Sulfuricurvum kujiense DSM 16994: one gene and its partner. The protein of the gene in region 2 interacts with the protein of the main gene of each other region in a pairwise test. Links are inferred from orthologs where the notes say so. Each region holds a gene or a part of one and is shown on either strand. Other genes may lie near its edges.

The links. The genes of interacting proteins can lie anywhere in the genome.
Region 1: the proteins of SULKU_RS09245 (region 2) and ftsA interact in binary tests that used the Escherichia coli proteins (3 or more experiments, as listed by UniProt). The link is inferred for Sulfuricurvum kujiense DSM 16994 from one-to-one orthologs.

Annotation. Positions count from the first base shown.
Region 1 is NC_014762.1:852,566-855,668, forward strand. What follows is about bases 101-2,990. They hold ftsA (cell division protein FtsA), read right to left. Parts: upstream 2,304-2,990; coding sequence 897-2,303; downstream 101-896. Other genes in these bases: ftsZ (cell division protein FtsZ), read right to left, coding at 101-878; SULKU_RS04375 (peptidylprolyl isomerase), read right to left, coding at 2,305-2,990. Also shown: more of ftsZ, read right to left, coding at 1-100; more of SULKU_RS04375, read right to left, coding at 2,991-3,103. UniProt on the Escherichia coli protein: Essential cell division protein that assists in the assembly of the Z ring. May serve as the principal membrane anchor for the Z ring.
Region 2 is NC_014762.1:1,841,887-1,850,453, forward strand. Bases 3,440-6,417 are described here. They hold SULKU_RS09245 (rod shape-determining protein), read left to right. Parts: upstream 3,440-4,398; coding sequence 4,399-5,436; downstream 5,437-6,417. Other genes in these bases: clpX (ATP-dependent Clp protease ATP-binding subunit ClpX), read left to right, coding at 3,440-4,390; mreC (rod shape-determining protein MreC), read left to right, coding at 5,429-6,190; carB (carbamoyl-phosphate synthase large subunit), read left to right, coding at 6,257-6,417. Also shown: SULKU_RS09220 (epoxyqueuosine reductase QueH), read left to right, coding at 1-179; SULKU_RS09225 (cation:proton antiporter domain-containing protein), read left to right, coding at 240-1,838; 3-hydroxyacyl-ACP dehydratase FabZ, read left to right, coding at 1,927-2,370; lpxA (acyl-ACP--UDP-N-acetylglucosamine O-acyltransferase), read left to right, coding at 2,376-3,161; more of clpX, read left to right, coding at 3,158-3,439; more of carB, read left to right, coding at 6,418-8,567. UniProt on the Escherichia coli protein: Forms membrane-associated dynamic filaments that are essential for cell shape determination. Acts by regulating cell wall synthesis and cell elongation, and thus cell shape.

The DNA.
Region 1 (3,103 bases), 990 kb from region 2 along the record:
TCGACGCTGTTATGGACGACATCCATCGCCGCAGAGAGTTCCATAAACGGAAACTCAGGGTGCATACTGAAGTGTACCAATACACCGAGTGCGCCGTTAACCGACATGTTATCGAGCAACGGAGATTCGATAGCGTTTTTAATCGCTTCGTATGCCGCATTTTCACCTTTGTATTCACCCACACCCATGAGAGCCAAACCACGGTGGCTCATAACAGTTTGTAAGTCGGCAAAGTCAAGGTTGATGTCGTTGTCGCCGCTGGCAAGAATAACACCCGATGTACCGCTAACGGCGCGAGCAAGTACGCTGTCAACGATTTTAAAGCTCTCTTTGATTCCGAGTTTCGGATCAATAATCGAGAGAAGTTTGTCGTTTGGAATAACAACGATACAGTCAGATTCGTTTTTAAGTTCTTGAAGACCGTCTTCCGCAAGCTTGAGACGTTTTTTCCCTTCGAACGAAAAAGGTTTGGTGACAACCGCAATGGTCAATGCACCGACATCTTTGGCACATTTGGCGATGATCGGAGCCGCACCGGTTCCTGTACCGCCTCCGAGACCTGCCGCAACGAAAACGATGTCCGCACCCTCTAGGGCGCGTGATAAATCTTCATAGCTTTCTAACGCCGATTCTTTACCCACTTCGGGTTTCATTCCTGCACCCAAACCTTTGGTAAGTTTTGCACCGAGTTGGATTTTGGTAGCGGCAGAACCTTGCTCCAAAACTTGGGCATCGGTATTTGCCATGATCAGTTCGATGCCCGGAATAGCTTCTTTGAGCATATAGCCGATCATATTACCGCCGCCGCCGCCGACGCCGACAGCTACGATTCTCGCCCCGGTGAGTGTTGTTGATTCTTCAATTGAAAATGGTTCCATGCTTGCTCCTTGACGTGATTAAAATAGTTGAGTTGCCCAATTCCAAAACTTGGAAATAGGGTTAGGTTGATCATCTTGAACAGGTTTGTTTGATCCGATATTGACCATTGTCGCTGATTCGGCTATCTTCTCATCCTTGACCGGAGGCGTTGGCGCCGCTGATGTCGGAGTAGAGGATGCCGGAGCGATAGGTTCAAATTTCGGCGCTTCTTCGGGGAGCGACCCGGTATGCGTTGCAGACTCTTCGCCGGCATGACGCATACGACGGTTGACATCGATCTCATAGGCAGTGTAGCCGTCGGCCAGATATTTAATCAAACCGACAGCCCCCGAATAAGAAGGATCTCTGAGTGTATCGAATAATCCGCCCACATCGGTCGGTTTTGCCAGGCGTACCGGCATATTGTCTAAAATGGCAACTGCCAGTTCGCGAAGCCCTTCGATTTTGGTAAAGCCTCCGGTGAGGACGACACCCGCACCCATGTGCTCTTTCAGGCCGCTTTTTTCAATCGATTGGGCGATAATCATCAAGGTCTCTTCTACCCGTGCATAGATAACGTTATGAACGACTTCCAAAGAGACCTCATGGCTGGATGTTTCATCGCCGATAACCGGAAGCTCGATAAGATCGTTGCTAGGCGCATACAGCGAACCGTAAGTGATTTTGACATTATCAGCGGTATGCAGAGGGGTGTGCAAAGCCATAGAGAGGTCATTTGTGATGTGGTTGGAACCGACACCGAGGAAATCGTTGTATCGGATAGCATGCCCCGAATGGATAACGATATTGCTCGTATTGCCTCCCATATCGACGACGGCGGCACCGAGCTCTTTTTCATCCGCATTGAGAACGGCGATAGCTGAAGCATAGCCGCTTAGAACGACACTCTCAACCTCGACACCGGCAGCTTTGACCGCTTTGCGAAGGTTGTTGAGATTGCTCTTTTGGGTAGTGATGATATGGGTTTCAACTTCTAAACGCGCGGCATTCATTCCGAGCGGATCTTCGATAAAATCCTGATCATCTACTTTGAAGTTATACGGGAGGGCATGCAGCACTTCAAATTCGTTGGGGATATTGGCGTTATACAATGAGGTGTGCATAACACGCTGGATCTCATTGAGTGTAATCTCTTTATTCGGGATATTGACGATACCGCTGGAATTTAAGCTTTTCGTATAGGCACCCGAAATCGTGACGATGGCACTGCGCAGTTCCGTTCCCGCAACCCGCTTGGCATCGTTCAGGGCACTTTTGATGGATTTGGATGCAAGCTCAATGTTGGTGATACTCCCTTTACGAAGCCCTTGTGCTTTTGCAATACCGGCTCCGATAATTTGTGCATTGTTGTCATCGTCGATTTCCGCGATGAGCGCACAAATTTTAGTTGAGCCGATATCAATGGCTAAAACGGTACGTTTCAAATCAAATCCCCTCTACATAGATTTCAACTGGGTACTTGCTCTCAAGTGCTTTGATCAGCCCCTGATCCATCAAGCTCCCTTTGAGCTTAAGCACGGCATTTCCATCCGCTAATGTTCTATCTTGAAGCAACTTTTGTTCCAAAACGTTATACATAATAACATTTCCGCTCTCTAAAGTGATAAAACCTTGTTTTTGTTTGGACGCAAACAGTTTTGATAAAAACTCCGAACCCTCAGGTTCACTCAATCCTGCTATTTTGGCGCTCTCTTTGCGTGTCAGATAATCGGTTGTTGTTCCGCTGAATGTTTTATAGCTGTTTTGGGCTAACTCTTGAAGTTTGGTTTTTTTGGTATCGTTCAAATAGAGGGCCATAACATCGGTTTTTGCCTCTTCGTACGTTTTTGGTCGTGCTGGGTCCATTTTATCGAGTTTGACGATCACATAGCCGTTGCTGACTTTACGCGGTTTTAAGAACGCTTTTTCTGTCGAGAGCTCTGTGATCTCTTTTGTCAGTTCCGGAGCAAAAGGAGATACGCTTTTTGTTACGGTTGCTGTTTGAGGTTTCATCCCGGGTTTGAGGGATCCTTTTTTATAATCGATATAGAGTCGGAGCGCCTCTTTTTCAGTTGCTTTTTCATTAAGCGCGGCAACAATGATCGGTTGGGCCTCTTGCAGGCTCAACACTTTTCCCTCGCCGTTTTTGAGCATTTGGCGGTTGATATCATAATAGTCGCTGATCTCTTTTTGCGACGGAGCGGCGGTAATCGGTGTTTGCGTTACGTAGCTGATTTCATAGCTC
Region 2 (8,567 bases):
TGATGTTTAATCCTATTTCCGTCGGCTCCGAGATATCGCTGCGTGCCCGTTTCACGGGATCAGCGTTTAACACGTCGGCGATTATCGTCGTAGATGAAATACCGACCGCAAAAATTACCCTTCTGTTAGAAACCAAAACCTACGACGATACCAAAGAACAGCTCATAATTTCAGAATAACTCTCTTACCGCCTACTTTTTAACCACCCTTGGCACAGACCTTGCACTATAATGTCTAGTATGGAAAACTTATTATTATCAATCTTTTTGACCGTTGCCATCGCCACGGTACTCAACATCATCCTAAAGCGGTTCGGCGTCTCGCATATATTGGGTTACATTGCGACCGGAACCATCATCAGCTACCTTTTCGGGTTTAACGGAGCGGGGATCGACTCGCTCAACCTTATCGGCGAATTCGGTATCGTATTTTTGATGTTCACCATCGGGCTAGAACTGAGTCTGGAGAAAATCAAAAAGATGAAAGAGATTCTCCTCACCAACGGAGCTTTGCAGGTTCTCTTCAGCGTCGTGGTGATCTTTATCCTATCCTATTATCTTTTCGCTCTTGACTTTAACACCTCGTTGATTATCTCGCTGGCGTTTTCCCTCTCATCGACGGCGATCGTCCTCACCTATCTCAAAGATTCCAAAGACATCCATACCCCGTACGGGCAAAAATCGATGGGGATTTTGATCTTTCAAGACCTTGCCGTCATCCCGATTCTCCTCTTAATCACCTTTTTATCCAACGACAGCGCTTCGATCGGCGAAATCCTTTTAAAAACCTTTCTTTCCGCTATTTTTGTCGTCGTGTTTATGTTTACCATCGGGGAAAAAATCGTCAATGCCCTATTGCAGTTTTCGGCAAAAACGGAACTTGAAGAGCTCTTTTTAGGCTCGGTCTTTTCCATTTTGATCGGTGCTTCGCTCCTTGCCCACTCGATGGGTTTTACCTACTCTTTGGGGGCGTTTATCGCGGGGATGATCATCGCCGACACCCGCTACAACGTCAAAGTCGAATCTGATATTTCGTCCTATAAAGACCTTTTGCTGGGGACCTTTTTCTTCGGGGTAGGGACAAAAATCGATATGCTATTTTTTGCCCAGAATATCCATATTATCACCTTTGTATTTATCTTTGCGATGCTTTTCAAAGCGGTGGTCATCTATGCGATCATCCGACGCAATTCCGATAAAAACACCTCGGCGAAAACGGCCCTCTCCCTTGCACAGATCGGAGAGTTCTCGTTTGCCGTTTTTGCTTTGGCGGGGGCGCAGAAACTGATCAGCGAAGAGATGGCAAGCTTTTTGATTCTCGTCAGCGTCATTTCGATGATTCTTACCCCCTTTATCATCGGAAACATCTATAAACTCTCCTCTTATTTTGAAAAAGAGTTTTATGAATCAGACGTCATTACCCCTATCGAGCGAAAAGACCATATTATTGTCGCGGGGTTTGCGATGCTCGGCAAAATCGTCGCCGCTTCATTGCAGTCGCAGGGGGCAAACTTCATTATCATCTCCGATAACCTAAAACACGTTTTGCACGCCAGAAAACTCGGCTATATGGCCTACTTCGGCCACTTAAACAAACTCCCCGTTTTAGAGTCCTTGATGGTCAAAGAGGCCAAAGCGATCGTCATTACGATGAGCAGCGAACAAAACCGACGCCTCATCAGCGAGGCGGTACTCAACTATGACCACAACGCCAACATCATTGTCAAAATCGACAGTGTCGAAGAGCGAAAAAATATGAGGGATTTGCCGGAACTGGAGTTTGTCGATGCCAGTTTCGAAGTCGCCAATCTGCTGGTAAAACATGCACTCAAAACCTAGTATTTAACACCGTAAAAAAACTCATTATCAATAATTAACAATTTTTGCGGTAAAATTGGGCGATTTTTTACCCAAGGTGCTAAACAGTATGATTGATGTCGTTCAAATTCAAAAAATTTTACCTCACAGATTCCCGTTTTTACTCGTTGACCGTGTCACTTCCCTCACTCCGAACGAATCACTTGTCGGATTCAAAAACGTTACCATCGGCGAACAGATTTTTGAGGGCCATTTCCCGGGCCATCCGATCTATCCGGGTGTAATGATCTTAGAGGGAATGGCGCAAGCCGGCGGTATCTTGGCATTTCAGAGTATGGACATGACCGAAGAAGAAGCGGCTCATAAAGTCGTTTATTTTATGAGTATCGACGGGGCCAAATTCCGCGCTCCCGTCCGCCCCGGGGATCGCCTTGAATACCGAATGAATGTGGTCAAACACAAAGGGTCGATTTGGGTGCTAGAGGGAAAAGCGTATGTTGATGATGTCCTTGTCAGTGAAGCCGAACTTAAAGCCATGATCGTGGACAAGTAGGTCGTATGAGCTTGATTTCACCACACGCTATCATCGAAGAAGGTGCCATCATCGGTCCCGACGTCGAAATCGGAGCGTTTTGCTTTATCTCAGGTAAGGCGAAAATCGGAAAAGGGACAAAAATCGCGCAGGGCACGTGTATTTACGGCAATACGACGATCGGCGAATACAATGATATTTTTTCGCATGCCGTACTCGGTTCGGTGCCGCAGGATCTGAAATACGCCGGTGAAGAGGTCGAACTGATCATCGGAGACCGTAATAAAATCCGGGAATTCACCCTTTTTAATCCGGGAACGGCCGGCGGCGGCGGTAAAACCGTCGTCGGGAACGACAATCTTTTCATGGGATACGTTCATCTCGGACACGACGTTATTATCGGAAACAACTGTATCCTTGCCAACGCAGCGACATTGGCGGGACATGTCGAGATGGGGAACCATGCCGTTATCGGCGGCATGACTCCGGTACATCAGTTCGTCAAAATCGGCGATTTCGCTATGATCGCAGGGGCTTCGGCACTCTCTCAGGATGTTCCGCCGTATTGTTTGGCGGAGGGGAACCGTGCGGTACTTCGCGGACTCAATCTCAACGGATTGCGCCGTCATCTGGATCGAAGCGATATCGATGCGCTCCGTTCGGCCTACCGCGATCTTTTCGAATCGGGCAAGCCTCTCCAAGAGCAGGCGAGCGCTTTGCTTGAAGAGACAACGAGCGATTTTGTTAAAAATCTTTGCACCTTTATTGTCAATACCAAACGGGGTATCCCGTATGAAAGGAATCAATCATGATTCATCGTCATTGCAGCTTCTGCGACGCTCAGGAAAGCGATCACAATCCGCTTATTGCCGGCACAAATGTCTATATTTGTAAAAACTGTGTCTTCTCCGCCTACAAAATCATGTTCGGCGATTCGGAAGGGGAAGGGACGGCTGCCGTTGAACACAAAAATGCCGAACTTTTAACCCCTAAAGAGCTGAACACCTTTTTGGGACAATACATTATCGGACAAGACCGGGCTCGCAAACTCCTCTCCGTTGCGGTTTATAATCACTACAAACGTATTTTTAAACACACCGTCGTCGAAGATGAAACCGAAATCGCCAAATCAAACGTGCTCCTTATCGGACCGACCGGAAGCGGTAAAACGCTTATGGCTCAAACCATTGCCCGGGTATTGAACGTCCCTATCGCGATCGCCGATGCGACCAGCCTCACCGAAGCGGGATACGTCGGCGAAGATGTCGAAAACATCCTGACAAAACTCCTCCAAGCGGCGGACGGAGATGTCGAGCGGGCGCAGCAGGGGATCGTTTTTATCGATGAAATCGATAAAATCTCCCGTATGAGCGAAAACCGCTCTATCACCCGTGACGTATCGGGTGAAGGGGTACAGCAGGCATTGCTTAAAATCATCGAAGGGGCTGTCGTCAATATCCCTCCAAAAGGGGGGCGCAAGCACCCTAACCAAGACTTCATCCAAATCGATACCTCCGGTATCCTCTTTATCTGCGGCGGTGCGTTTGACGGTCTCGGACAGATTTTAGAGCGTAAAAAAGGTTCCAACGTCATGGGCTTCGGGCATGATAAACGAAGCAGCAGCGATATCGATGACAGCTTTGAAAACGTCGAACCGGACGATTTGGTCAGCTACGGTTTAATACCTGAGCTGATCGGACGTTTGCCGATCATCGCATCGTTGAATAAAATCAGCGAAGAGGAGATGGTCCGTATCCTTACCGAGCCGAAAAATTCTCTCGTTAAACAGTATACGAAACTTTTTGCCATCGATGACGTCGAGCTCACATTTGACAAAGAGGCACTGAATGCGATTGCCGCCAAAGCGCTGGCACGTAAAACGGGAGCACGCGGACTTCGCGCCATCATGGAAGAGACCATGGGAGATACGATGTATGAGCTGCCGGAATACAGCGGCTATGAAGTACTCATTACCAAAGAGGTAGTCGAGGACAACGTTCCGCCCGTCTATATTAAAAAATCAACTAAGAAAAGCGCATAGGAGAGTCAATGCTATTTAATAAACTTATCGGAATGTTCTCAAACGATCTCTCTATCGATTTAGGGACAGCTAATACCCTTGTCATTTCAAAAGGGAAAGGGATCATCATTAATGAGCCTTCCGTAGTTGCCGTTAAAACAGAAAAATACGGTCAGCAGCGCGTTCTTGCCGTAGGCCGCGAAGCTAAAGAGATGGTCGGAAAAACACCGGGCAATATTAAAGCGATCCGCCCGATGAGAGACGGAGTTATCGCCGATTTCGATATGACCGAAAAAATGATCCGAAAATTTATTGAAAAAGCGCACGGCCGTACGTCACTTATCAGCCCTCGTATCATTATCTGTATCCCGTACGGATTGACACAGGTTGAGCGTAAAGCGGTCCGTGAATCGGCTATGAGTGCCGGAGCACGCGAAGTGTATCTGATCGATGAGCCGATGGCGGCGGCAATCGGAGCGGGAATCGATATCCGCGAACCGAAAGGAAATATCATTGTCGATATCGGAGGGGGTACCACCGAAATCGGTGTTATTTCACTCGGAGGACTCGTTCTTTGCCGCTCCATCCGTGTTGCGGGAGATAAAATCGACCGTGCCATCATGGATTACATCAAACGCAAATACAACCTTTTGATCGGTGAGCGCATCGCCGAAGATATCAAAATCAATATCGGTACGGCAATGCCGTTGGCGCAAGAGCTGAAAATGATCATTAACGGGCGTGACCAGGTCGAAGGTCTTCTCACGTCTATCGAACTCACCAGCGAAGATGCCCGCGAAGCGATGCGCGAACCGCTAAAAGAGATTCTCGAAGCGCTCCGTGACGTCCTTGAAAACATGCCGCCGGATTTGGCAGGGGACATCGTCAATAACGGTGTAATCCTTACCGGAGGGGGAGCACTCATCCGTCAACTTGACAAATACCTCTCTGAAATCATCAAAATTCCGGTTTACGTCGCCGATGAGCCGCTATTGTGTGTTGCACGCGGAACCGGCCGTGCACTAGAAGAGATCGATCAACTCCACGAACTCTTCGATAATGAATAAACAATCTTTAACCGTTGCTGCACTGCTTACCCTTTTGGTAGGCGGAGCACTCTATTTTACCAACTTCTTGCAATCACCTATCATATGGCTTACCCATTCGATAAAATCATCGTATCTTAACAGCGTCGAACACATTCAGCATGCCATTGATGAACACTTCTACCAACAGGCTATGATCATCGATCTGCGCGACAAAAACCGCTATTACGAAAAAGAGTTGTTAAATCTTCATCAGGTTGCCGATGAATATCAAAAACTTCTGCTCGAGTACAACAGCACGTTTAAAACGATGCCGGATACTGCTCTGGTCCGTACCCTCTCTTACGTCCGTTTCGGCGACCCCCATCGTGTGTGGATCGAAATGGAGAATTTTGACCCTAAAAAGGTATACGGACTTTTGTACCGAGGTTATGCGGCAGGCATTGTCGTCTCTAAAAACAACCATCCTTTAGCGCTTCTAAACGGAGACGTCAAAAGCTCATACGCCGTCAATATCGGAGCCTCTATGGCACCGGGAATCGTTCGGGGAAATAACGGACGCCAATTGATCGTTGAGTTTATTCCGACATGGATTCCGATTGCCGTGGGAGATGAAGTACAGACATCCGGACTTGACCGTATCTTTATGTCGGGTCTTAAAGTCGGAAAAGTCGTTTCGTTCACAAAAGCCAGCGGCTATCAAAGTGCCGTCATCGAACCTTATTTTTACGGCAAAAACCCCGCCTATTTTCATGTTATAACGAAGGTGAGATAAACGTTGTAATCGGATTTTAAGTGCTTCTCGTCTATAATAATAAAATTTTTATGACGAGGGGTCTCAATGCCAAAACGCGACGACATCAAAACGATATTACTCATCGGATCAGGCCCGATCGTCATCGGTCAAGCCTGTGAATTTGACTACTCAGGAACACAAGCGGTTAAAACGCTCAAAGAGCTTGGCTACCGTGTAGTTTTGATTAACTCGAATCCGGCAACGATTATGACCGACCCCGAATTTGCCGATCGAACCTACATCGAACCGATCAAGCCCGAAATCATCGCCGAAATCATCAAAAAAGAGAAAGTAGACGCCATCTTGCCTACTATGGGGGGACAAACCGCCCTTAACGCCGCGATGAAAATGCATGAACTCGGAATGCTCGAGGGGATTGAATTTCTCGGTGCCAATCCGAGTGCCATTAAAAAAGGGGAAGACCGTCAGGCTTTCAAAGAGTGTATGGTTAAAATCGGAATGGACCTTCCGATCTCCCGTTACGCTTATAATATGGATGAAGCGATGGCAGCGGCCGAAGCGATCGGATTCCCGATCATCATCCGTGCATCGTATACCCTTGCCGGAGGAGGAAGCGGTGTCGCTTACAATATCGATGAGTTCAAACTTCTCGCTCAACGCGGGCTTGACGAATCTCCGATTACCGAAATCCTGATCGAAGAGTCGCTTCTGGGATGGAAAGAGTACGAGATGGAGGTCATCCGTGATAGAAACGATAACTGTATCATCGTCTGCTCCATCGAAAACTTCGATCCTATGGGTGTCCATACGGGAGATTCTATCACCGTTGCCCCTGCCCTCACCCTCACAGACAAAGAGTATCAACGTATGCGTGACGCATCGTTTGCAATCTTGCGAGAAATCGGCGTCGATACCGGAGGATCAAACGTACAGTTTTCCGTCAATCCGAAAACAGGACGTATGATCGTTATCGAGATGAACCCGCGAGTATCGCGTTCATCGGCATTGGCTTCCAAAGCGACCGGCTACCCGATCGCCAAAGTGGCAACGTTGCTTGCGGTAGGTTTTACCCTCGATGAAATCACCAACGACATTACCGGAACTCCTGCGGCGTTTGAACCGGTTATCGACTACATCGTGACCAAAGTGCCGCGCTTTACGTTTGAAAAATTCCCGGAAGCGGAATCAACCCTCACCACCAGCATGAAATCGGTCGGTGAAGCGATGGCGATCGGAAGAACGTTCAAAGAGTCCGTTCAAAAAGCGCTCTGTTCACTCGAAACAGGACTCAGCGGTTTTGACCCGATCGACGGCGATCTCGAATTCGTCAAACATGAAATTCGCCGTCCGAATGCGGAACGCATCCTCTACGTCGGACAAGGTTTCCGTATGGGTCTTTCGAAAGAGGAGATTTTCGAACTCTCTAAAATCGATCCGTGGTTCCTGACCCAAATCGAAGAGATTATCGCTCAGGAAAAAACGATCACTCTCGCGACACTCAGTGACGAAGCACAGCTTCGCCGCCTTAAAACCGAAGGGTTCTCCGATAAAAATATCGCCCGTCTGATCGGCGGCAACACAAAAGAAAACGATGTCTATAATGCCCGAAAAGCTCTCGGAATCGCATTCGAGTACAACGAAGTCGATACCTGTGCGGCAGAGTTCGGTTCTCTTACTCCGTATCTTTACTCAACAACCAATATCAGCCGCCTCGGACTTCAAGCACCGCGCCTTAGCGATAAGAAAAAAGTGATGATTCTCGGCGGCGGACCAAACCGTATCGGTCAGGGGATCGAGTTTGACTACTGCTGTGTTCACGCTTCATTCGCACTCAAAGAGATGGGAATCGAGACGATCATGGTCAACTGTAACCCGGAAACGGTCTCTACCGACTACGATACCTCTGACGTCCTTTATTTCGAACCGATCGATTTCGAACACGTCCGCTCCATCGTCGAAGCGGAACAGCCTGATGGGATCATCGTACACTTCGGGGGACAAACCCCTCTTAAACTGGCAAACGGCCTTCATGCCATCGGTGCTAAAATCGCAGGAACCTCGGCAGAAGTGATCGACTTGGCCGAAAACCGTGAAAAATTCTCGGCTTTCGTCATAGAACAAGGGTTGAAACAGCCTGAAAACGGTCTTTCAATGACCAAAGAGGGTGCATTCGAGATCGCAGAAAAGCTCGGTTATCCCGTACTAGTCCGCCCGTCATACGTTTTGGGCGGACGTGCAATGCGTATCGTTTATAACGAAGACGAACTTCGCACCTATATGGACGTTGCCGTATCGGTGAGCAACGACTCTCCGGTTCTTGTCGACAAATTCCTCGATCAAGCGGTTGAGCTCGATGTCGATGCGATATCGGACGGCAAAGAGGTTTACATCGGTT